DNA from 3 places in the Oryzomicrobium sp. genome. Region 1 is predicted to be linked to each of the others. Evidence: predicted binding sites of a transcription regulator. Region 1 holds the regulator's gene; each other region holds the start of a gene.

Region 1 (5,782 bases):
ATCGAGGGGGCGGGTGGATTTTGTGTCGGGGCCGAACACCTTGGAGACGGCGTCGCCGCGGATCACGTGCAGGTCCTTGATCACCGAGAGCTGCTTGATCTGGTCGAGAAAGACCTCGCGCTGGGCCACGGTGCCGGTGATCATCATGCCGGTCAGGCCGGCCATGGTCATTTCGTGAATGCTCTTGGCGAAGCCTTCCGCCTGGTTGACTGCGGTTTCGCGGGTGACGGCGGTTTCCCACACGATCATTCCGCTCCAGGCGGCCACCAGCACTAGCCAGATGGCCGCGGTGAGACGGACCCAGATGCTCCAATCGGCAATACGCTTCATGACACCCGTTACCTCCCTTGGGCTCGCCCTTGTCGGGGCGGCCTTGTTTTAGTAGGCCGGTGGGACGGATCGGGCCTTGTCCCCCGGCATGGGCGCGCTGCCCGTTTTGGCTCAGGCGGCGACGTCAACCTGTTGAATTGTGCCAGCCGCTCCCGACTCGTGCAAAAACACGCCGGTGGCCCGGATCTGGGCCTGGAGCTGATTGTTCTTGTCCTTGAGGGAAAACGGGGTGGCCTGGCCGGTCACCGACAGGGCGCCGATCCCTTGCTCGGCCAGGGTTTTGAACACCGGGCCGTCGGGCCCCAGGGTCCAGGTGCCGAGGTGCGCGAAGGCCGGGTCGGCCTCGTCGATCCAGCCGTTTCCGTCGGTATCCAAGGCCGCCAGTTCGGTGAAGCCGTCGCCGGTGCTGGGGCCGAAAAGCTCCCGGCCGTCGTTCACCTTGCCGTCGCCGTTGCGGTCGAACACGAGGAAGCCGCTGCCGCTGGAGACGAACGGCAGGCTCCCTTTCTGTCCGTCGCCGTACAGGTCGAAATCGATGCGCAGATCGGAGAGCTGGGCGGCCTGCCCGTTGAAGTTGAGCACCAGCGGGTCCCGCAGCTTGGCGTCCCCCAGACGCAGGCGGGCGTTGTAGGTGGCCTGGAACTCCCGGCTCATGGTCAGGTTGGCGCTGAAGTTGATTTCCTGGCCGTCGGCGGTGCGCACCGTGCCTTGGGCGGAGAACGAGGTGGTCTCGCTCTCGTAGACGCTTTCCGAGTAGTCGTACTCCACGCCGTAGCCCTGTTTCGGCGCGGCTTGCTCCGGCGGCGGCGCCTGGGAGGCGGCTGCCTGGGCGCTGGGGGGCAGGGCGGCGGCCTTGAGGTCGCCCAGTTCCCGGGTGCCGACCAGGTGGATCGTCTCGCCGGTGAGCATTTCCACCACGGCCTTGAGGATGCGCAGGCGCGGGTCCAGGTTCTCGTCGTCGGAAAGGTCGATGCCGGATGAGACGGACGAGGCGCTTTGCCCGGAGGCCTCCTTGGCGGACTTGGCCGCGTTGTCCTTTGCCTGGTCATGCTTCAGGGCGTCCAGCGCCGCGCTGGAAATATTCACCCGCGGCTGGGCGCCCTGGCTGCCGTCGGAAAAGTCGGGGCGCTGGTCGCCGATCCAGGCGCGCAGGTTCTCGCTGACATTGTGGCGGCTTTGGGAGGCATGGCTGGAGCGTTGCTCCAGCTGGGTCTGGGTAATGTGCATGGGGAGCTCCGCGAAGGCTACCCCTGTATTAACGGCACCAGCGGCCAAGGCTGAACCGTGCCGCAAACCCTTTATTGGCGCGGGTTTCCAGATGGCATGCCTGGAAACCCGCGCCAGTGCTTGTTCTTCGCGGATGATATTTGGAACGCCGCGCCCCTGGCGGCGTTCCGGCCGGTCAGGCCTTGGCGCCGAGGAGGCGCGCCCGTGCCACCGATTCGGCCAGGCCCTGATCGTCCCGGGGTGTCCGGGTAGGCCAGCCTGCCAGTTGGGCCTCGGCCAGGTCGGCCAGGGCGGCGATCCAGTCGGGTCGCTCGTTGAGGCAGGGCAGGTAGTGGAAGACCTGGCCGCCGGCATTGAGGAAGTCGGCCTTCACCTCCTGGGCGATCTCCTCCAGGGTCTCCAGGCAGTCGGCGACGAAGCCCGGGCACAGCACGTCCACCCGGACGACCCCTTCCTTGGGCAGGGCGGCCAGGGTCGGGGCAGTGTAGGGCTGGAGCCATTCGGCCTTGCCGAAGCGGGACTGAAAGGTGGTCAGCGCCTGATGCTCGGGCAGGTCCAGGGCCCGGGCCAGCAGCCGGGCGGTCTTGTGGCACTCGCAGTGGTAGGGGTCGCCCAGGTCTAGGGAGCGCCGCGGCACGCCGTGAAAGCTCATCACCAACCGGTAGGTCTTGTCATTGGCGGCGGGCTTGCCGTGGGCCTGCCAGTGCTCGCGCACGCTGGCGGCCAGGGCGGCGATATAGCCCGGGTCGTCGGCAAAGCTGCGCTGGCTGCGGACCTCGGGCTGGTTGCGCAGGCCGGCGAGCCACTGGCCGGCCTGGTCGAGCACGGTGGCGGTGGTGCTGGCCGAATACTGGGGGTAGGCGGGCAGCAGCAGGATGCGGGTGTGGTTGTCGGCTTTCAGCCGGTCGAGCACCTCGGGCAGGGCCGGGCTACCGTAGCGCATCGCCCAGGTGACGGTGACCCGGTGGCCCCGCTCGCCGAGCAGGCCCTGGAGCAGTTTGGCCTGGCGCTCGGTGTGCACCTTGAGGGGCGAGCCTTCCGGGGTCCAGATGGTGGCGTACTTGGCGGCGGAGTGCTTGGGCCGGGTGTTGAGGATGATGCCGTTGAGGATCGGCCACCACACCGCCGTGGGGATTTCCACCACCCGGGGGTCGGAGAGGAATTCCTTGAGATAGCGGCGCACCGCTTCGGGAGTGGGGGAGTCGGGTGAGCCGAGGTTGACCAGCACCACGGCGGTCTGAGGCGGGGTGCCGTGCTGGAACGGCGGTTCGGGCTGGAAGCGGGGCATGGGTCCTGAGACGGTGTGTCGCTGTCGCGTTGTTCTTGTGGGGCGCCGGGGGGAGGTTTGGACCCACCGCCCCGGCGCGGGATCAGGCCGTGGCCTGGTAGGTGAGGGCGGAGGAGAGCAGTCGGGCGGTGATGTCCACGATCGGGATGACCCGCTCGTAGGCCATGCGGGTCGGGCCGATCACCCCCACCGAGCCGATCACTTGGCCGTTGGCCTCGTAGGGGGCGGTGACCACGCTGCACTCGTCCAGGGGGGCGATGCCCGATTCGTTGCCGATGTAGATCTGCACCCCGTCGGCCTTGTTCGACAGGTCGAGCAGGCGCACCAGTCCGGTCTTGTGCTCGAACAGGTCGAACAGTTCGCGCAGGCGGCGCACGTTGGACGACAGGTCGTCCACGTCGAGCAGGTTGCGCTCGCCTGAGATCACGTAGCGATCGCCGCTCTCGTGCATGGCCTGGTCGCCCACCGCCAGCACCGCGCTCATCAGCGCCTGGAGATCGCTCTTCAGCTCGCGCAGTTCGGCGTCGAGGCGGTTGCGCACCTGGTCGAAATCCAGGCCGGCGCAGTGCTGGTTGAAGTAGTTGGCGGCGGTGACCAGTTCCGCCGGGGTGTAGGCGGCCTCGGTGAACAGGATGCGGTTCTGCACCTCGCCGTCGGCGGTGACCAGGATCAGCAGGATGCGTTTTTCCGACAGGGCGAGGAATTCGATCTGCTTGATGCGCGGCGCCTGGCGGCGCGGCGCCACCACCACCCCGGCGAAGTGAGACAGGTCGGAGAGGATGCGCGAGGCCGAGGCCAGCAGCTGCTGGGGCTGGCTCGGGTCGAGCTGGTGCTCCAGGACGGCGATCTGCCCTTTTTCCAGGGGGCGCACGGTGAGCAGGGAATCGACGAACAGCCGGTAGCCCCGGGGCGTCGGTATCCGGCCGGCGGAGGTGTGGGGGCTGGCGACGAAGCCGGCCTCCTCCAGGTCGGCCATCACGTTGCGGACCGTGGCGGGGGACAGGTCGAGGCCGGAATACCGGGACAGGGCGCGGGAGCCGATGGGCTCGCCTTCGGCGATGTACCGTTCGACCAGGGTCTTGAGTAGGATGCGGGCGCGTTCGTCGAGCATGGCCTGCTATGTTACCGAAAAGGATCAAAACGAAAATGCCGGCGCCGCGGAGCGCGATGCCCCCGGCGCCGCCCGGAGCGGCACCCGGGCCGGGCACGGACAGTGCCAGCACGGGGGAAGCCCGGCGCCGGCATGGTTTTGTGGTTTAATTTTGCCATGCCACAGTCGTTCAGTACTCCCCGCACCATCGCCCTCATCGGCCGGTACCACAGCCCCGAGGTGGCCGACACCCTGCTGGCCCTCGCCCAGGCGCTGTCCGACCGGGGCGTCAAGGTTCTGGTGGAAGCCGATACCGCCGACAACATCGCCGGCTTCGGCGCCGCCAGCGGCCATGGCTTGGCCAACCACCACACCCTGGGCGGCCTGGCGGCCTTCGACGCAGTGGATTTCACGGTGATCGGCTACCGGGCCGACGTGGCCATCGTCGTCGGCGGCGACGGCACCATGCTCAACGCCGCCCGCCAGCTGGCCCGCTACCGGGTGCCCCTGGTGGGGGTGAACCAGGGCCGGCTCGGCTTCATGACCGACATCGCCCGTTCCGACATGCTTTCGTGCCTGGACGACCTGCTCGAAGGGCGCTTCATCCCGGAAAGCCGGCTGCTGCTCGGCGGCGAGGTGGTGCGCGGCGGCGAGGTGGTGGCCGCCAACGTGGCGCTCAACGACGTGGTGGTGGACAAGGGGGCCATCTCCCGGCTCATCGAATTCGAGTTGTTCATCGACGGCGAGTTCATTTACAGCCTGCGCGCCGACGGCCTGATCGTCTCCACCCCCACCGGCTCCACCGCCTACTCCCTGTCGGCCAACGGGCCGATCCTGCACCCCACCCTGGGCGGCATCGCCCTGGTGCCCCTGTGCCCCCATGCCCTGACCAACCGGCCGATCACCATCCCGGAAACCAAGGCCATCGAAATCCGCATCCTCTCCGCCGACGACTCCCGGGTGCACTTCGACGGCCAGGTCACCCAGACCCTGTGCCGCTACGACAGCGTGCGCCTGTTCCGCTCCGAGCACAGCGTCTGCTTCCTGCACCCGCCGGGCTACAGCTACTTCGCCATGCTGCGCCAGAAGCTGCAGTGGAGCGAAAAGCCCAAGGGCACCTGACCCCGGCTGCTTCTCCGACCACTCCTCACTTTACTGCGCCTCCTCGCCCCTTATGCTGCAGCGCCTGACCATCCGCGATTTCGTCATCGTCGACCGCCTCGAACTGGAGTTCGCCCAGGGGTTCGGCGCTTTCACCGGGGAAACCGGGGCCGGCAAGTCGATCCTGGTGGATGCCCTCGCCTTCGTCCTTGGCGAGCGGGCCGACAGCGGCCTGGTGCGCGCCGGCGCCGCCCGGGCCGAGGTGACGGCGGCTTTCGACGTCGCCGCCCTGCCCGGCGTGGGCGAGTGGTTGGCGGAGCAGGACCTGGCTGCCCCCGAGGACGGCGAGCTGCTGCTGCGCCGGGTGCTCGAAGCCGGCGGCCGCTCCCGGGCCTACATCAACGGCAGTCCGGCCACCTTGCAGCAATTGAAGGCGGTGGCCGAGGACCTGGTGGACATCCACGGCCAGCACGCCCATCAATCCCTGCTGCGCGGTGACGCCCAGCGCGCCCTGCTCGACGGCCAGGCCGGCCTGCGCGACGACGTGCGCGCCGTGGGCGAGGCCTGGCGCGCCTGGCAGGAGGCCCGGATGCTGTTCGACGAGGCCGAGCGCAACGGCGCCCAACTGGCCGAAGAGCGGGAGCGCCTGGCCTGGGAGGTGCAGGAACTGGAATCCCTGGGACTGGCCGGCGACGAATGGGAAAGCCTCAACCTGGAGCACAAGCGCTTGGCCCACGCCGCCAGCC
Region 2 (5,782 bases), on a different contig from region 1:
GGCGGCGGGCACCCTGCTCATTTCGTCCTTCTTCGTCCCCGGCGGGGCGGCGGCGGCGGGGTGGACCATGTACCCGCCCCTCTACCTCCAGGGCGGCATCTCCTACGACATGACCATTCTGGCGATCCACATCCTGGGCCTGTCGTCGATCATGGGGGCGATCAACATCATCGTCACCATCCTCAACATGCGGGCGCCGGGCATGACGCCGATGAAGATGCCCCTGTTCGTGTGGACCTGGCTGATCACCGCCTTCCTGCTGGTGGCGGTGATGCCGGTGCTGGCCTGCGCCATCACCATGCTGCTCACCGACCGGCACTTCGGCACCCACTTCTTCTCGGCGGCCGGCGGCGGCGACCCGGTGCTGTTCCAGCACGTGTTCTGGTTCTTCGGCCACCCGGAGGTGTACATCATGATCCTGCCGGCGTTCGGTATCGTTTCCACCATCTTGCCGACCTTCGCCCGCAAGCCCCTGTTCGGCTACACCTCGATGGTCTGGGCGGTGGCCTCGATCGCCTTCCTGTCGTTCCTGGTATGGGCGCACCACATGTTCACCACCGGCATGCCGGCCGCCGGCCAGCTGTTCTTCATGTACACCACCATGCTGATCGCCATCCCCACCGGGGTGAAGGTGTTCAACTGGGTGGCGACCCTGTGGAAGGGCTCCTTGACCTTCGAGACGCCGATGCTGTTCGCCATCGCCTTCATCTGCCTGTTCACCATCGGTGGCTTCTCCGGCCTGGTGCTGGCCCTGGTGCCGGTGGACATCCAGTTGCAGGACACCTACTACGTGGTGGCCCACTTCCACTACGTACTGTTTTCCGGGGCGGCCATGAGCATCATGGCCGGGGTGTATTACTGGCTGCCGAAATGGACCGGCCACATGTACGACGAAACCCTGGGCAAGACCCACTTCTGGCTCACCGCCATCGCCTTCAACGTCACCTTCTTCCCCATGCACTTCCTCGGCCTGGCCGGGATGCCGCGGCGCATCCCCGACTACGCCCTGCAATTCGCCGAGTTCAACCTGATCGCCAGCATCGGCGCCTTCGTCCTCGGTGCGGCCCAGCTGCTCTTCCTCTACAACGTGGTCCGCTGCATCCGCGGCGGCAAGCCGGCCGGGGCCAAGCCCTGGGAGGGGGCCGACACCCTGGAGTGGACCCTGTCCTCGCCGCCGCCCTACCACTCCTTCACCACCCCGCCGACGGTCCGCTAGCCGCCATCGCCCCCACCGCCATCGTTACACGCGCCGTCCCCGGAGGTCCGCCATGTCCCTGCCCTCCCAGCCCGGAAACCTCGCCGCCCACGCCGCCCCCGGCGGCTACTACACGCCGCCGCCGTCCTGGTGGCCCCTGGTCGGCTCGGTGGCCCTGCTTACCCTGGCCTCGGGCTTCATCCTGCTGCTCGCCAAGGTGGGCGCCGGCCCCTGGGTGATGGCCCTGGGCTTCGCCATCCTGGTGTTCATGCTGTTCGGCTGGTTCGGCAACGTCATCCGCGAGAGCCTGGCTGGGCGCTACAACCCCCAGGTGGATCGCTCGTTCCGCTGGGGCATGGTGTGGTTCATCTTTTCCGAGGTGATGTTCTTCGGCGGCTTTTTCGGCGCGCTCTTCTACGTACGCGAGTTCGCCATCCCCTGGCTGGCCCATACCCCCCTGCTGTGGCCCGGCTACGAGGGCGCCTGGCCTACCGAGGGGCCGGGGCTGAAGGACGCCTTCACCCCCATGGCGGCCTGGGGCCTGCCGGCGATCAACACCCTGATCCTGCTCAGTTCCGGCGCCACCGTGACCTGGGCCCACTGGGGGCTGAAGAGCGGCCGGCGCGGCCAGCTCGCCCTGGGGCTGTTGCTGACGGTGCTGCTCGGCGCCCTGTTCCTCACCTTCCAGGCCTACGAGTACCACGAGGCCACCTTTTCGCTGAAGACCGGCATCTACGGCGCCACTTTCTTCATGCTTACCGGCTTCCACGGCCTGCACGTGACCCTGGGGGCGGTGATGCTGACGGTGATCCTGCTGCGCGTGCAGGCCGGCCATTTCACCCCGGACCACCACTTCGCTTTCGAGGCGGTGTCCTGGTACTGGCACTTCGTGGACGTGGTCTGGCTGCTGCTGTTCGTCTTCGTCTACTGGCTGTGAGGGTGACAGAACGGCCCTGCTCCGGCGAGGTCCAATTCAATGTAGTGAAGCAGTGAATTTGTGGTGCTTGGCAGTCGTTGCAAGGGGGCTCAGGGAGTGGTTTGCACTATGCGTCTTGCCTGAAAGGAGGTACGCCATGAGTCCGATGATGTTCCCGAAGATGCTGTCGTCCCATGGCGAGGGCTGGGACTGGCTGATGAAGGTCCACCCCTCGGTCACCAAGATGTTCTGGATGTACGTGGTGCCCATGTCCCTGGTGCCGCCGGCAATGATGCTCTACGCCTGGTCGGCCTACCACGAGACGGTGAACCTGCCGACGATCGGGCGGCAGATGATGATGGGCATTGCCGTGCTGTTCTACGTCACCGAGCTGGTGGCGGTGCCGGTGATGGCCCGCATCATCCAGCAACTGGGCGATGTGATCGACGCCCGGCCGTCCTACCAGGACGCCTTCACCCTGGCGGCGGTGGCGCCCACCCCCCTGTGGATCGCGCCGGTGGCCTTCTTCGCACCCAGCCTGCTGTTCAACGTGGCGGTGGCCATCCTCGCCCTGTTCGCGGTGGGCGTGCTCATCTACCAAGGCGTCAACCGGGTGTTCCACATGGGTGACGACGACGGCCATGCCCTGCTGCTGTGGGGCTCGGTGCTGGCTGCCGGCCTGTGCGCCTGGGTGGTGATGATGTTGCTCACCTTCGTCGCCCTGGGCTGGGCGGTGGGCTGATCCTGCAACCGGGGCCTTGCCCGCGTGCAGGCCCCATAAACACAACGGCCGGAGCGCACACGCATCCGGCCGTTGTGTTTATGGGGCGGCGGAAAGGTCAGGCCGCCAGTACCCCGCGCAGGGACTTGAGGGCCTTGGCCTCGATCTGGCGGATGCGTTCGGCGGAAACGCCGAATTCGGCCGCCAGGTCGTGCAGGGTGGCGCCGCCGTCCTCGGCCAGCCAGCGGGCCTCGATGATGCGGCGGCTGCGCGCATCCAGGGTGGCCAGGGCGCCGCGCAGGCCCTCGTTGTGCAGGCGCTCCTCTTCCCGGGCTTCCAGCACCCGGGTCGGCTCCAGGCGCGAGTCGGCCAGGGTGGCGATGGGGGCCAGGCGGCCTTCCTCGTCGTCCGGGTTGCCTTCCAGGGCCAGGTCGTGGCCGCTCAGGCGAGTTTCCATCTCCACCACTTCCTCGGGCTTGACGCCCAGGGTGGCGGCCACTTCGTTGGCCTGCTCCGGCGTCAGCGCTTCGCTGCCCGGCTTCATGCTGCGCAGGTTGAAGAACAGCTTGCGCTGGGCCTTGGTGGTGGCCACCTTGACCAGGCGCCAGTTCTTCACGATGTATTCGTGAATCTCGGCCTTGATCCAGTGGATGGCGAACGACACCAAGCGCACGCCCCGGTCCGGGTCGAAGCGCTTCACGGCCTTCATCAGGCCGATGTTGCCTTCCTGGATCAGGTCGGCGTGGGGCAGGCCGTAGCCCAGGTAGCCCCGGGCGATGGCGATCACCACCCGCAGGTGCGACAGCACCAACTGGCGGGCGGCACTCAGATCATCGTCGTCGCGGAAGCGGCGAGCCAAGGCCTTCTCTTCCTCGTCGGAAAGCAGCGGAAAGCGTTGGGCGGTCTGGATGTAGGCGTCCAAATTGCCCACCGCCACCGGTAGATGCATCAGCGAAGCGGTCTGGGTCATGGAGGTCCTCCAAAAGGGTCAATCTGATTTTAGCACTCGTTGCCTTTGAGTGCTAAAGGGGGGGTGAGTTCTGGGGAATCGCAGCTGGTGGCACCTGGTTAGGCCGCGCGGAACTGAGCCGGGAAGAGCATTCAAGATTGGCGTTTGGCATAAAACATGCTGCTTGGAAGAACTCGCCTTCCAAGGACTTCCCATGATCGTCCAGAGCGCCTTTGGCGCCGCCTCGCTGTATGCCGCCTCCGGTACGCCGGCCGTGCAGCGGCAAGTCTTGGCAACCACCGATCCGGGCACGGCAAAATCTGCCGAACCGGTGTCCATTTCGGCAGCCGCCCGGGAGCGGCTGGCTGGTGAGCAGCGGGCGGCCGCATCGGCCCCGTCCCCGACCGTGGCTTTCGATACCAACCAGGGAACCGTTAACCTGGACGTCGAGTCGTACCTGACCGGAAAGTCCTGGTCCGGCACGGGGGAGATTCCCCCGCTGCTGATGCCGACCCAGCGGAACATCGACGCCCTGGGGCAGTACGTTTCGAGCAACATGCCGGGGCTGCTGGCCGCCCACGGCATTCCCTATGCGCCTGCCCAGATCGGCTTCGATTCCCAGGGGCAGGTCCAGTTTCCTAGCGACTACCCCTACGGCGCCCAGTTGAAGGAGGCGTTGCAACAGTCGCCGGCCATGGAGCGGGCCCTGGGTTGGAGCCAGGGCTTGTCGGAAAGCAAGGCGGCGCTGGATGAGGCCGTCGGCTTCCAGGCCGAATACCGGGGCGCGGCGTCGCCGCAGGAATTGCAGGCGGTGATCGCCAAGTACGGCAGCCTGCTGTCGGGCAACCGGACGTCGGCCCAGGTGGTCCTGAATTTCAACTCCGCCGGGCAGTTGAACATCACGGTCAATGGCGCGCCCCAGCGCACGTGAGCCAGGGGCGGCGGCGTGGCGGGGGCCGACGAACGTGCGCCGTCCCGGCCCGGGCGGGGGGTGTGGCGGCTGTGCAGCGAGTTGCAACAGTCGGTAAATCCAGGGGCGGCGGGTCGGCGCGGCAGCTGGTTCCGGCGTTAAATGCTCATGGATCGACGCTTTCCAACATTGCACAACAAGGAACCGCCATGCGCACCAAGCTGCTACTCGTTGCCCTCGCCACCGCCGCCGCCCTGTCCGGCTGCGTCGTCGCCCCCGTTGGCCGGCCGTATTACGGCCCGGCCTATTCCGAACCGGTGATGGTGGCTCCGCCGCCGCCCCAGGTTGAAGTCGTGGGCCCGCCCCCCGTGGTTGGCCAGATCTGGATCGGCGGCTTCTGGAACTGGACCGGCCACCGGCACGAATGGGTGCCCGGCCACTGGGAGAACCCCCGTCCCGGCTATACCTGGGTGCCCCACCGCTGGGAGCAAGCCGGCAACGGCTGGCGACATACCGGCGGCCACTGGGAAGAAGACCGGGGCCGGGGCGAGCGCGAGCGCCGCGACTGGCGCTGAACCAACCACCCGCTCAGTCAGGGCCGGCAGCGTGATGCTTCACGCTGCCGGCCCTTTTCCTTTGTGCCGCTCCGACGACTGTGCGGGGTGCTGCCGTCCGCCGCTGGACGCATTGCCGGAGTGGCTGGGAGCGTGTTCGACAGCCCCGCTGCGGCGGTATGAGAGCAGTGGCGATTCCCTTAATCGAAACGTGTTGCATATCAGAAAACAGGTGCTAATATATCAGCAGGCTGAACTGACATATCAGGGCGGCTTCCCTAAAAAACAGAGGAGACAAACATGGTTGCTGGTATCAAGGCCCGTCATGGCGTGCTGTTCGGAGCGATGGCCGTTGCCCTGTTGTGTACGGGGCCGGCCCGGGCGGCCGACCCGGACAAGTTCAAGATCGGCGGGGTGGTGTCCCTGTCCGGCACCTACGGAATCTTCGGCGAGGACATGCGCAAGGGCGTCGAGATCGCCATCGAGCAGCGCGGCGGCAAGGTCCTCGGCAAGCCGATCCAGGTGATTTGGGAAGAC
Region 3 (5,782 bases), on a different contig from region 1:
ACTGGTGGCCAACCTGATCGACAACGCCCTGCGCTACACCCCGGCCGAGGGGGTGGTGACGGTGGCGGCCATGGCCGTAGCCGGGGACGTGGTACTGCGGGTGGACGACAGCGGGCTGGGCATTGCGGCGGCGGAGCGGGAGCGGGTGTTCGACCGCTTCTACCGACCGGCCGGCAGCGGCGCCCCGGGCAACGGCCTGGGCCTGGCCATCGTGCGCGCCATCGCCCGCCGCCACGGCGGCGACGTGCGCCTGGACGACGGCCCCCAGGGCCGGGGACTGCGGGTCGAGGTCCGTCTGCCCGGCGCCGCCTGAGGACGGGCCGGGGCGGCCCTAGGCGGCTCTAAACGAGCGGCACGCGGGAAAGCCTCACCCGGAACGGGGGGAGATTGCCCCGCCGGCCCCGCGGGCGGCAGAACAACGAGGGATAGATGAATCGTGAATCGCACCCCGGCGCGCCAGCACGCACCAACGCGCCGGAATCGCGCGGGGGAAAGGCCGCGTCAGGCCAGATCAGGCCACCAGCCGGGCGCCGATGAAGGCCAGCATCACCGCCAGGGCGGGGCGCAGCCAGCCGTCGTGCAGGCGGTGGCTCAGGTGGCTGCCCAGCCAGATGCCGGGCAGGGAGCCGGCCAGCAGGTTCACCAGCAGGCTCCAGTCGATGTGCCCCAGGCCGGCGTGGCCGATGCCCGCCACCAGGGTAAGGGGCACGGCGTGGGCGATCTCGCTGCCCACCAGGCGGGTGGTGGGCAGGGCTGGCAGGATCAGGAACAGGGCCAAGGTGCCCAGGGCGCCGGCGCCGATCGAACTCAAGGTGACCAGCACGCCGAGCACCGCGCCGGTGACCCACAGGGCCGGGCGCATGGCGGCGAAGGGGGCGTCGCGCCAGCGGGTCGGCACATGGCGCAGCAGCCAGGGTTTACCGAGGATGGCGGCGGCGGTGAGGATCAGGGCCACGCCGAGCATGAAGCGGAACAGGCCGTCCAGAGCGTGGGACGGACCGATGTGGGAAATCAGCCCCAGGGTGAGCAGGGAGGCGGGAACGCTGCCGGCGGCCAGCCAGCCGACCAGGCGCCAGTCCACGTGGCCGCGGCGGTGGTGCACCGCCACGCCGCCAGCCTTGGTCAGGGCGGCGTAGAGCAGGTCGGTGCCCACGGCGGTGGAGGGCGGGATGCCGAACCAGAGCAGGATGGGCGTCATCAGGGAGCCGCCGCCCACGCCGGTGAGGCCGACCACGAAGCCCACCGCCAGTCCCGCCACCACGAATCCGATTTCCACGCCGTCGCCCCTCGATGAATGACGGCCATGCTAAACGATCCGCTTATAACGGTTTTATACGGAATCGCTATTTGCAAATCCATATCTGTTCTAAGAACGACTGCCGTAACGACGGGCGACGCGCTGCCGGGCAGGCGCGGCCAGGGGGAAGCATGGCCGGGACAGAACAGGGCGCACAGCGCGGCAATGCCGGCCAAGCGCCACGGCCCCGGCCGCCGCCCCGCCCGGGCTCCCCGAATGCCTGCCTGTGCAATACATGAAAAAAATTAATGTATTTAGCCTGGGAAAAATTCAAAGTCCGCGCCAGTATTGGACCTTGGCATTTTCAAAGAAAAATACATTAATAAAATTCAAGTATTTCCCTGCCCGCCCAGGCCCCACTCCCCTGGCTCCCGGCCCGCGCCGTTGCACTGGCGGTTCAAAGGGCTTGTTGGTCCAGGCACCGGCGGTCCCGTTGTCGCCGAGCAAAGAAAAACCCCGCACCGGAGTGCGGGGTTTTTCGGGCCGGCCCCTGGCGAATTGCCAACGGCCGGCCGGCAGGGCGCCAGGAACGAGTCCTGGACGGCCTGGCGGTGTTACATGCCCATGCCCATGCCGCCCATGCCACCCATGTCGCCCATGCCGCCGGGCATGGCGGGCTTGTCTTCGGGCAGTTCGCCGACCATGCAGTCGGTGGTGAGCATCAGGCCGGCCACGGAGGCGGCGTTCTGCAGGGCGGTGCGGGTCACCTTGGTGGGGTCGAGCACGCCCATTTCCACCATGTCGCCGTACACGCCGGAGCCGGCGTTGTAGCCGAAGTTGCCCTTGCCTTCCAGGACCTTGGAGACCACCACGGAGGGCTCGTCACCGGCGTTGGCGACGATCTGGCGCAGGGGCTCTTCGATGGCGCGCAGGACGATCTTGATGCCGGCTTCCTGGTCGGCGTTGTCACCCTTGACGGACACCGCGGCGCGGGCGCGCAGCAGAGCCACGCCGCCGCCGGCGACGATGCCTTCTTCAACGGCAGCGCGGGTGGCGTGCAGGGCGTCTTCGACGCGAGCCTTCTTTTCCTTCATTTCGACTTCGGTGGCAGCGCCGACCTTGATCACGGCAACGCCGCCGGCCAGCTTGGCCACGCGCTCTTGCAGCTTCTCACGGTCGTAGTCGGAGGTGGCTTCCTCGATCTGCTTGCGGATGGTGCCGACGCGAGCTTCGATGGTGGCGGCATCGCCGGCGCCGTCGATGATGGTGGTGTTTTCCTTGCCGATCTCAATGCGCTTGGCTTGGCCCAGCTCGGCCAGGGTGGCCTTTTCCAGGGACAGGCCGACTTCTTCGGCGATCACGGTACCGCCGGTCAGGATGGCGATGTCTTCGAGCATGGCCTTGCGGCGGTCGCCGAAGCCCGGAGCCTTGACGGCGCAGGTCTTGAGGATGCCGCGCAGGTTGTTCACCACCAGGGTGGCCAGGGCTTCACCGTCCACGTCTTCGGCGATGATCAGCAGCGGGCGGCCGGCCTTGGCCACTTGCTCGAGCACCGGCAGCAGGTCGCGGATGTTGGAGATCTTCTTGTCGAACAGCAGGACGAAGGGATTGTCCAGGGCGGCAATCTGCTTGTCCGGGTTGTTGATGAAGTAGGGGGACAGGTAGCCGCGGTCGAACTGCATGCCTTCGACGACGTCGAGTTCGTTGTCCAGGGACTTGCCGTCTTCGACGGTGATCACGCCTTCCTTGCCGACCTTGTCCATGGCATTGGCGATGATGTCGCCGATGTTGGTGTCGGAGTTGGCGGAGATGGAGCCGACCTGGGCGATTTCCTTGGTGGTGGAGCAGGGCTTGGAAATCTTGCGCAGTTCGTCGGTCAGGGCGGCGACGGTCTTGTCGATGCCGCGCTTGAGGTCCATCGGGTTCATGCCGGCGGCCACGTACTTCATGCCTTCGCGGACGATGGCCTGGGCCAGCACGGTGGCGGTGGTGGTGCCGTCACCGGCCACGTCGGAGGTCTTGGAAGCGACTTCCTTGACCATCTGGGCGCCCATGTTCTCGAACTTGTCCTTCAGTTCGATTTCCTTGGCGACGGACACGCCGTCCTTGGTCACGGTGGGGGCGCCGAAGGAGCGCTCGAGCACCACGTTGCGGCCCTTGGGGCCCAGGGTCACCTTGACGGCGTTGGCGAGGATGTTGATGCCGGCGACCATGCGCTCGCGGGCGACGTCACCGAATTTGACTTCTTTAGCAGCCATTGTTTGCTCCTGAATTCTGGGAAAGGTGAGGGGGTCGGAAAGCCTTAGGCTTCCACCACGCCCATGATGTCTTCTTCACGCATGACCAGCAGTTCCTGGCCATCCACCTTGACGGTCTGGCCGGCGTACTTGCCGAACAGGACGCGGTCGCCGACCTTGACGTCGAGGGCGATCAGCTTGCCGGAATCGTCGCGTTTGCCGGGACCGACGGCGAGGATTTCACCCTGATCCGGCTTCTCGCCGGCGGAATCGGGGATGACGATACCGGAGGCGGTGGTGCGCTCGGCTTCGACGCGCTTGACGATCACGCGGTCGTGCAAGGGACGGATTTTCATGGAGTGGGCTCCTGACAAAGTTGCGGACATAAACACGGATGACACGAATGGGGAGCCGCCGGACTCGGGGAGCGAAGCTCGCACCCGCCGCGGCTGCCGGTCACCGGGAGGTTGTTAGCACTCATCGGCGACGAGTGCTAATAATAGGGACGCCCCCCGGGGTTTTCAAGGGCGCCCCGCCAATTATTTATGCGGGCGATGTCTCCCGGGGCTGCGCCGGGCCGCCGCCCAGGGCCGTCCAGGCCGCGCCGGATCAGAAGAATTCGATCTCGCCGCAGGAGTCGGACGACGCATTGGCGGGGGCGGTGCGCGCCACCGTGAAGTCCAGGGTGGTGCCCGGGGCCACGCACAGGCAGACGGTCATGCGGAAGCCAAGCTGGCCGTCGCCCTGATCGCCGATATTCACCGCGAAGGTCAGGCTGTGGGCCGGGTCCAGGGCGCAGACGTAGCGGGCGCAGGAGCTTTCCAGGGTGAACGGGGTGGACAGGCCGGTGTGGGGAAAGACCTCGTGCAAGGTCCGCTTGGCCGCGCCGCAGATCATGTTCACCAGCTCGCCGTAGGCGTCGGCGAGCAGTTGCCCCTGGAGCGCCCCCGGCTCGCCGCCGGCACGGCGGGACAGATAGTCCAGGGTCCGGGGGGCCGCGTCGAAGTCGAACAGGACGACCATGCGGAACAGGTAGGACGAGATGCCGATCACCACCAGGTGGCGGCGGGCATCGTCCGCCATGGCCGGCCCCAGGCCGGGAGAAACGGTTACCTCGCAGGCGGCGCCGGCCCCGGCATTTTCCCGGATGGCCTTGTCGAACAGCCACTGGACGGAGGCGATGGCTTCGGTGGTGATCATGGCAGGGCGCCCTCCTCGGACAGATGGGACAGAATGCGGCTCTCGCTCGCACCCAGGCCGAACACGGCGGTGCGGATCATGTTGCTGCTGGCTTGCAGGTCGAGGAAGGTGGCGGTGGCCACCAGGTCGCTCTTGTCCAGGTTTTCCTTGAAGCTCTGGGCCAGCTTGGTGGAGGTCAGGGCCAGGTCGCGCACCCCGTCGGCCACCACGGCGAAGCCCCGGCCGTACTCGCCGGCCCGGGCGGCCTCGATCGAGGCGTTGAGCGCCAGCATCACGATCTTCTTGTTGATGTTGGCGAATTCCTCGTTTTCCCGCTTCAGCGCCTGGTTGTTGGCCAGGATGCCCTGAATCTGGTCATGCCAGCGCTCCAGGGTCTTGACCACGTCGAGCAGGGCGTCGATGCCGCCTTTCAACTCGTGATGGTCCGCCGCGACCCGCTGGCGCAGGTCGGCCAGGGCCGCACCGTAGCCGGCGGCGGCCTCGGCCAGTACGGCCTGCTGCTCGGCGGCGGCGCTCTGGGCCGCCTCCTGGGCGGCCTGCTCGTGCGCCTCGGCCAGCCGGGCCAGGGCCTCGCGCAGGGCGTCGGCCTCGCCTTGCAGATCGGCCAGCCGCCCGGCCATGACCTCGGGGGGAATGTGCCCGGCCAGGGCATCGATCTCGCGGCGCAGGGCCGCCTCCCGGCGGCTCCCCTCGCGGCGCAGGACGGCGACGCGCCACCAGCTGGCCAGGGCGAGCAGCGCCAGCAATACGGCGAGAGCCAGCAGGATCGGGGTGGCGCCAGTGGTCAGGGCCATCGATCAGGCCACCAGCTTCTTCAGGGTGGCGATCACGGCGGCGCCGTTGAACGGTTTGACGATCCACCCCTTGATGCCGGCCGCCTTGCCCCGCTCCTTCATCGCCGGGCTGTTCTCGGTGGTGAGCATGATGACGTTGACCGCCGCGTTCTTCAGGTCGCCGCGGATCTTCTCGACCATGGTCAGGCCGTCCATGTTGGGCATGTTCACATCGCTCAACACCAGCTTGATGGCGGGGTCGGCCTTGAGCTTGGCCAGCCCGTCGTTGCCGTCCACCGCTGCCGTGACGGCGAGGCCGTTGTTCTTGAGGAAAT

Evidence for each region. Region 1 encodes HrcA, which represses chaperone genes, less so after heat shock. Its sites were predicted from a motif close to TNTTAGCACTCNNNGNCNNNGAGTGCTAANA; they were not measured.
Region 2: the regulator HrcA is predicted to act here: its motif matches at 3,830-3,860, upstream of rpoH (RNA polymerase sigma factor RpoH).
Region 3: the regulator HrcA is predicted to act here: its motif matches at 3,943-3,973, upstream of V7Z98_RS11480 (co-chaperone GroES).

What each region holds. Positions count from the first base shown of each region.
Region 1 is NZ_DAISLS010000018.1:20,077-25,858, forward strand. It holds gene V7Z98_RS16495 (methyl-accepting chemotaxis protein) at 1-330, opposite strand, end outside; gene V7Z98_RS16500 (VCBS repeat-containing protein) at 442-1,557, opposite strand; gene hemH (ferrochelatase) at 1,733-2,845, opposite strand; gene hrcA (heat-inducible transcriptional repressor HrcA) at 2,928-3,956, opposite strand; gene V7Z98_RS16515 (NAD(+)/NADH kinase) at 4,113-5,057, shown strand; gene recN (DNA repair protein RecN) at 5,110-5,782, shown strand, end outside.
Region 2 is NZ_DAISLS010000007.1:185,907-191,688, reverse strand. It holds gene ctaD (cytochrome c oxidase subunit I) at 1-1,216, shown strand, start outside; gene V7Z98_RS08435 (cytochrome c oxidase subunit 3) at 1,269-2,132, shown strand; gene V7Z98_RS08430 (Yip1 family protein) at 2,269-2,853, shown strand; gene rpoH (RNA polymerase sigma factor RpoH) at 2,951-3,802, opposite strand; gene V7Z98_RS08420 (hypothetical protein) at 3,996-4,712, shown strand; gene V7Z98_RS08415 (hypothetical protein) at 4,901-5,266, shown strand; gene V7Z98_RS08410 (ABC transporter substrate-binding protein) at 5,546-5,782, shown strand, end outside.
Region 3 is NZ_DAISLS010000010.1:189,942-195,723, reverse strand. It holds gene V7Z98_RS11495 (sensor histidine kinase) at 1-313, shown strand, start outside; gene V7Z98_RS11490 (sulfite exporter TauE/SafE family protein) at 512-1,276, opposite strand; gene groL (chaperonin GroEL) at 1,852-3,495, opposite strand; gene V7Z98_RS11480 (co-chaperone GroES) at 3,540-3,830, opposite strand; gene V7Z98_RS11475 (hypothetical protein) at 4,084-4,674, opposite strand; gene V7Z98_RS11470 (methyl-accepting chemotaxis protein) at 4,671-5,468, opposite strand; gene V7Z98_RS11465 (response regulator) at 5,472-5,782, opposite strand, start outside.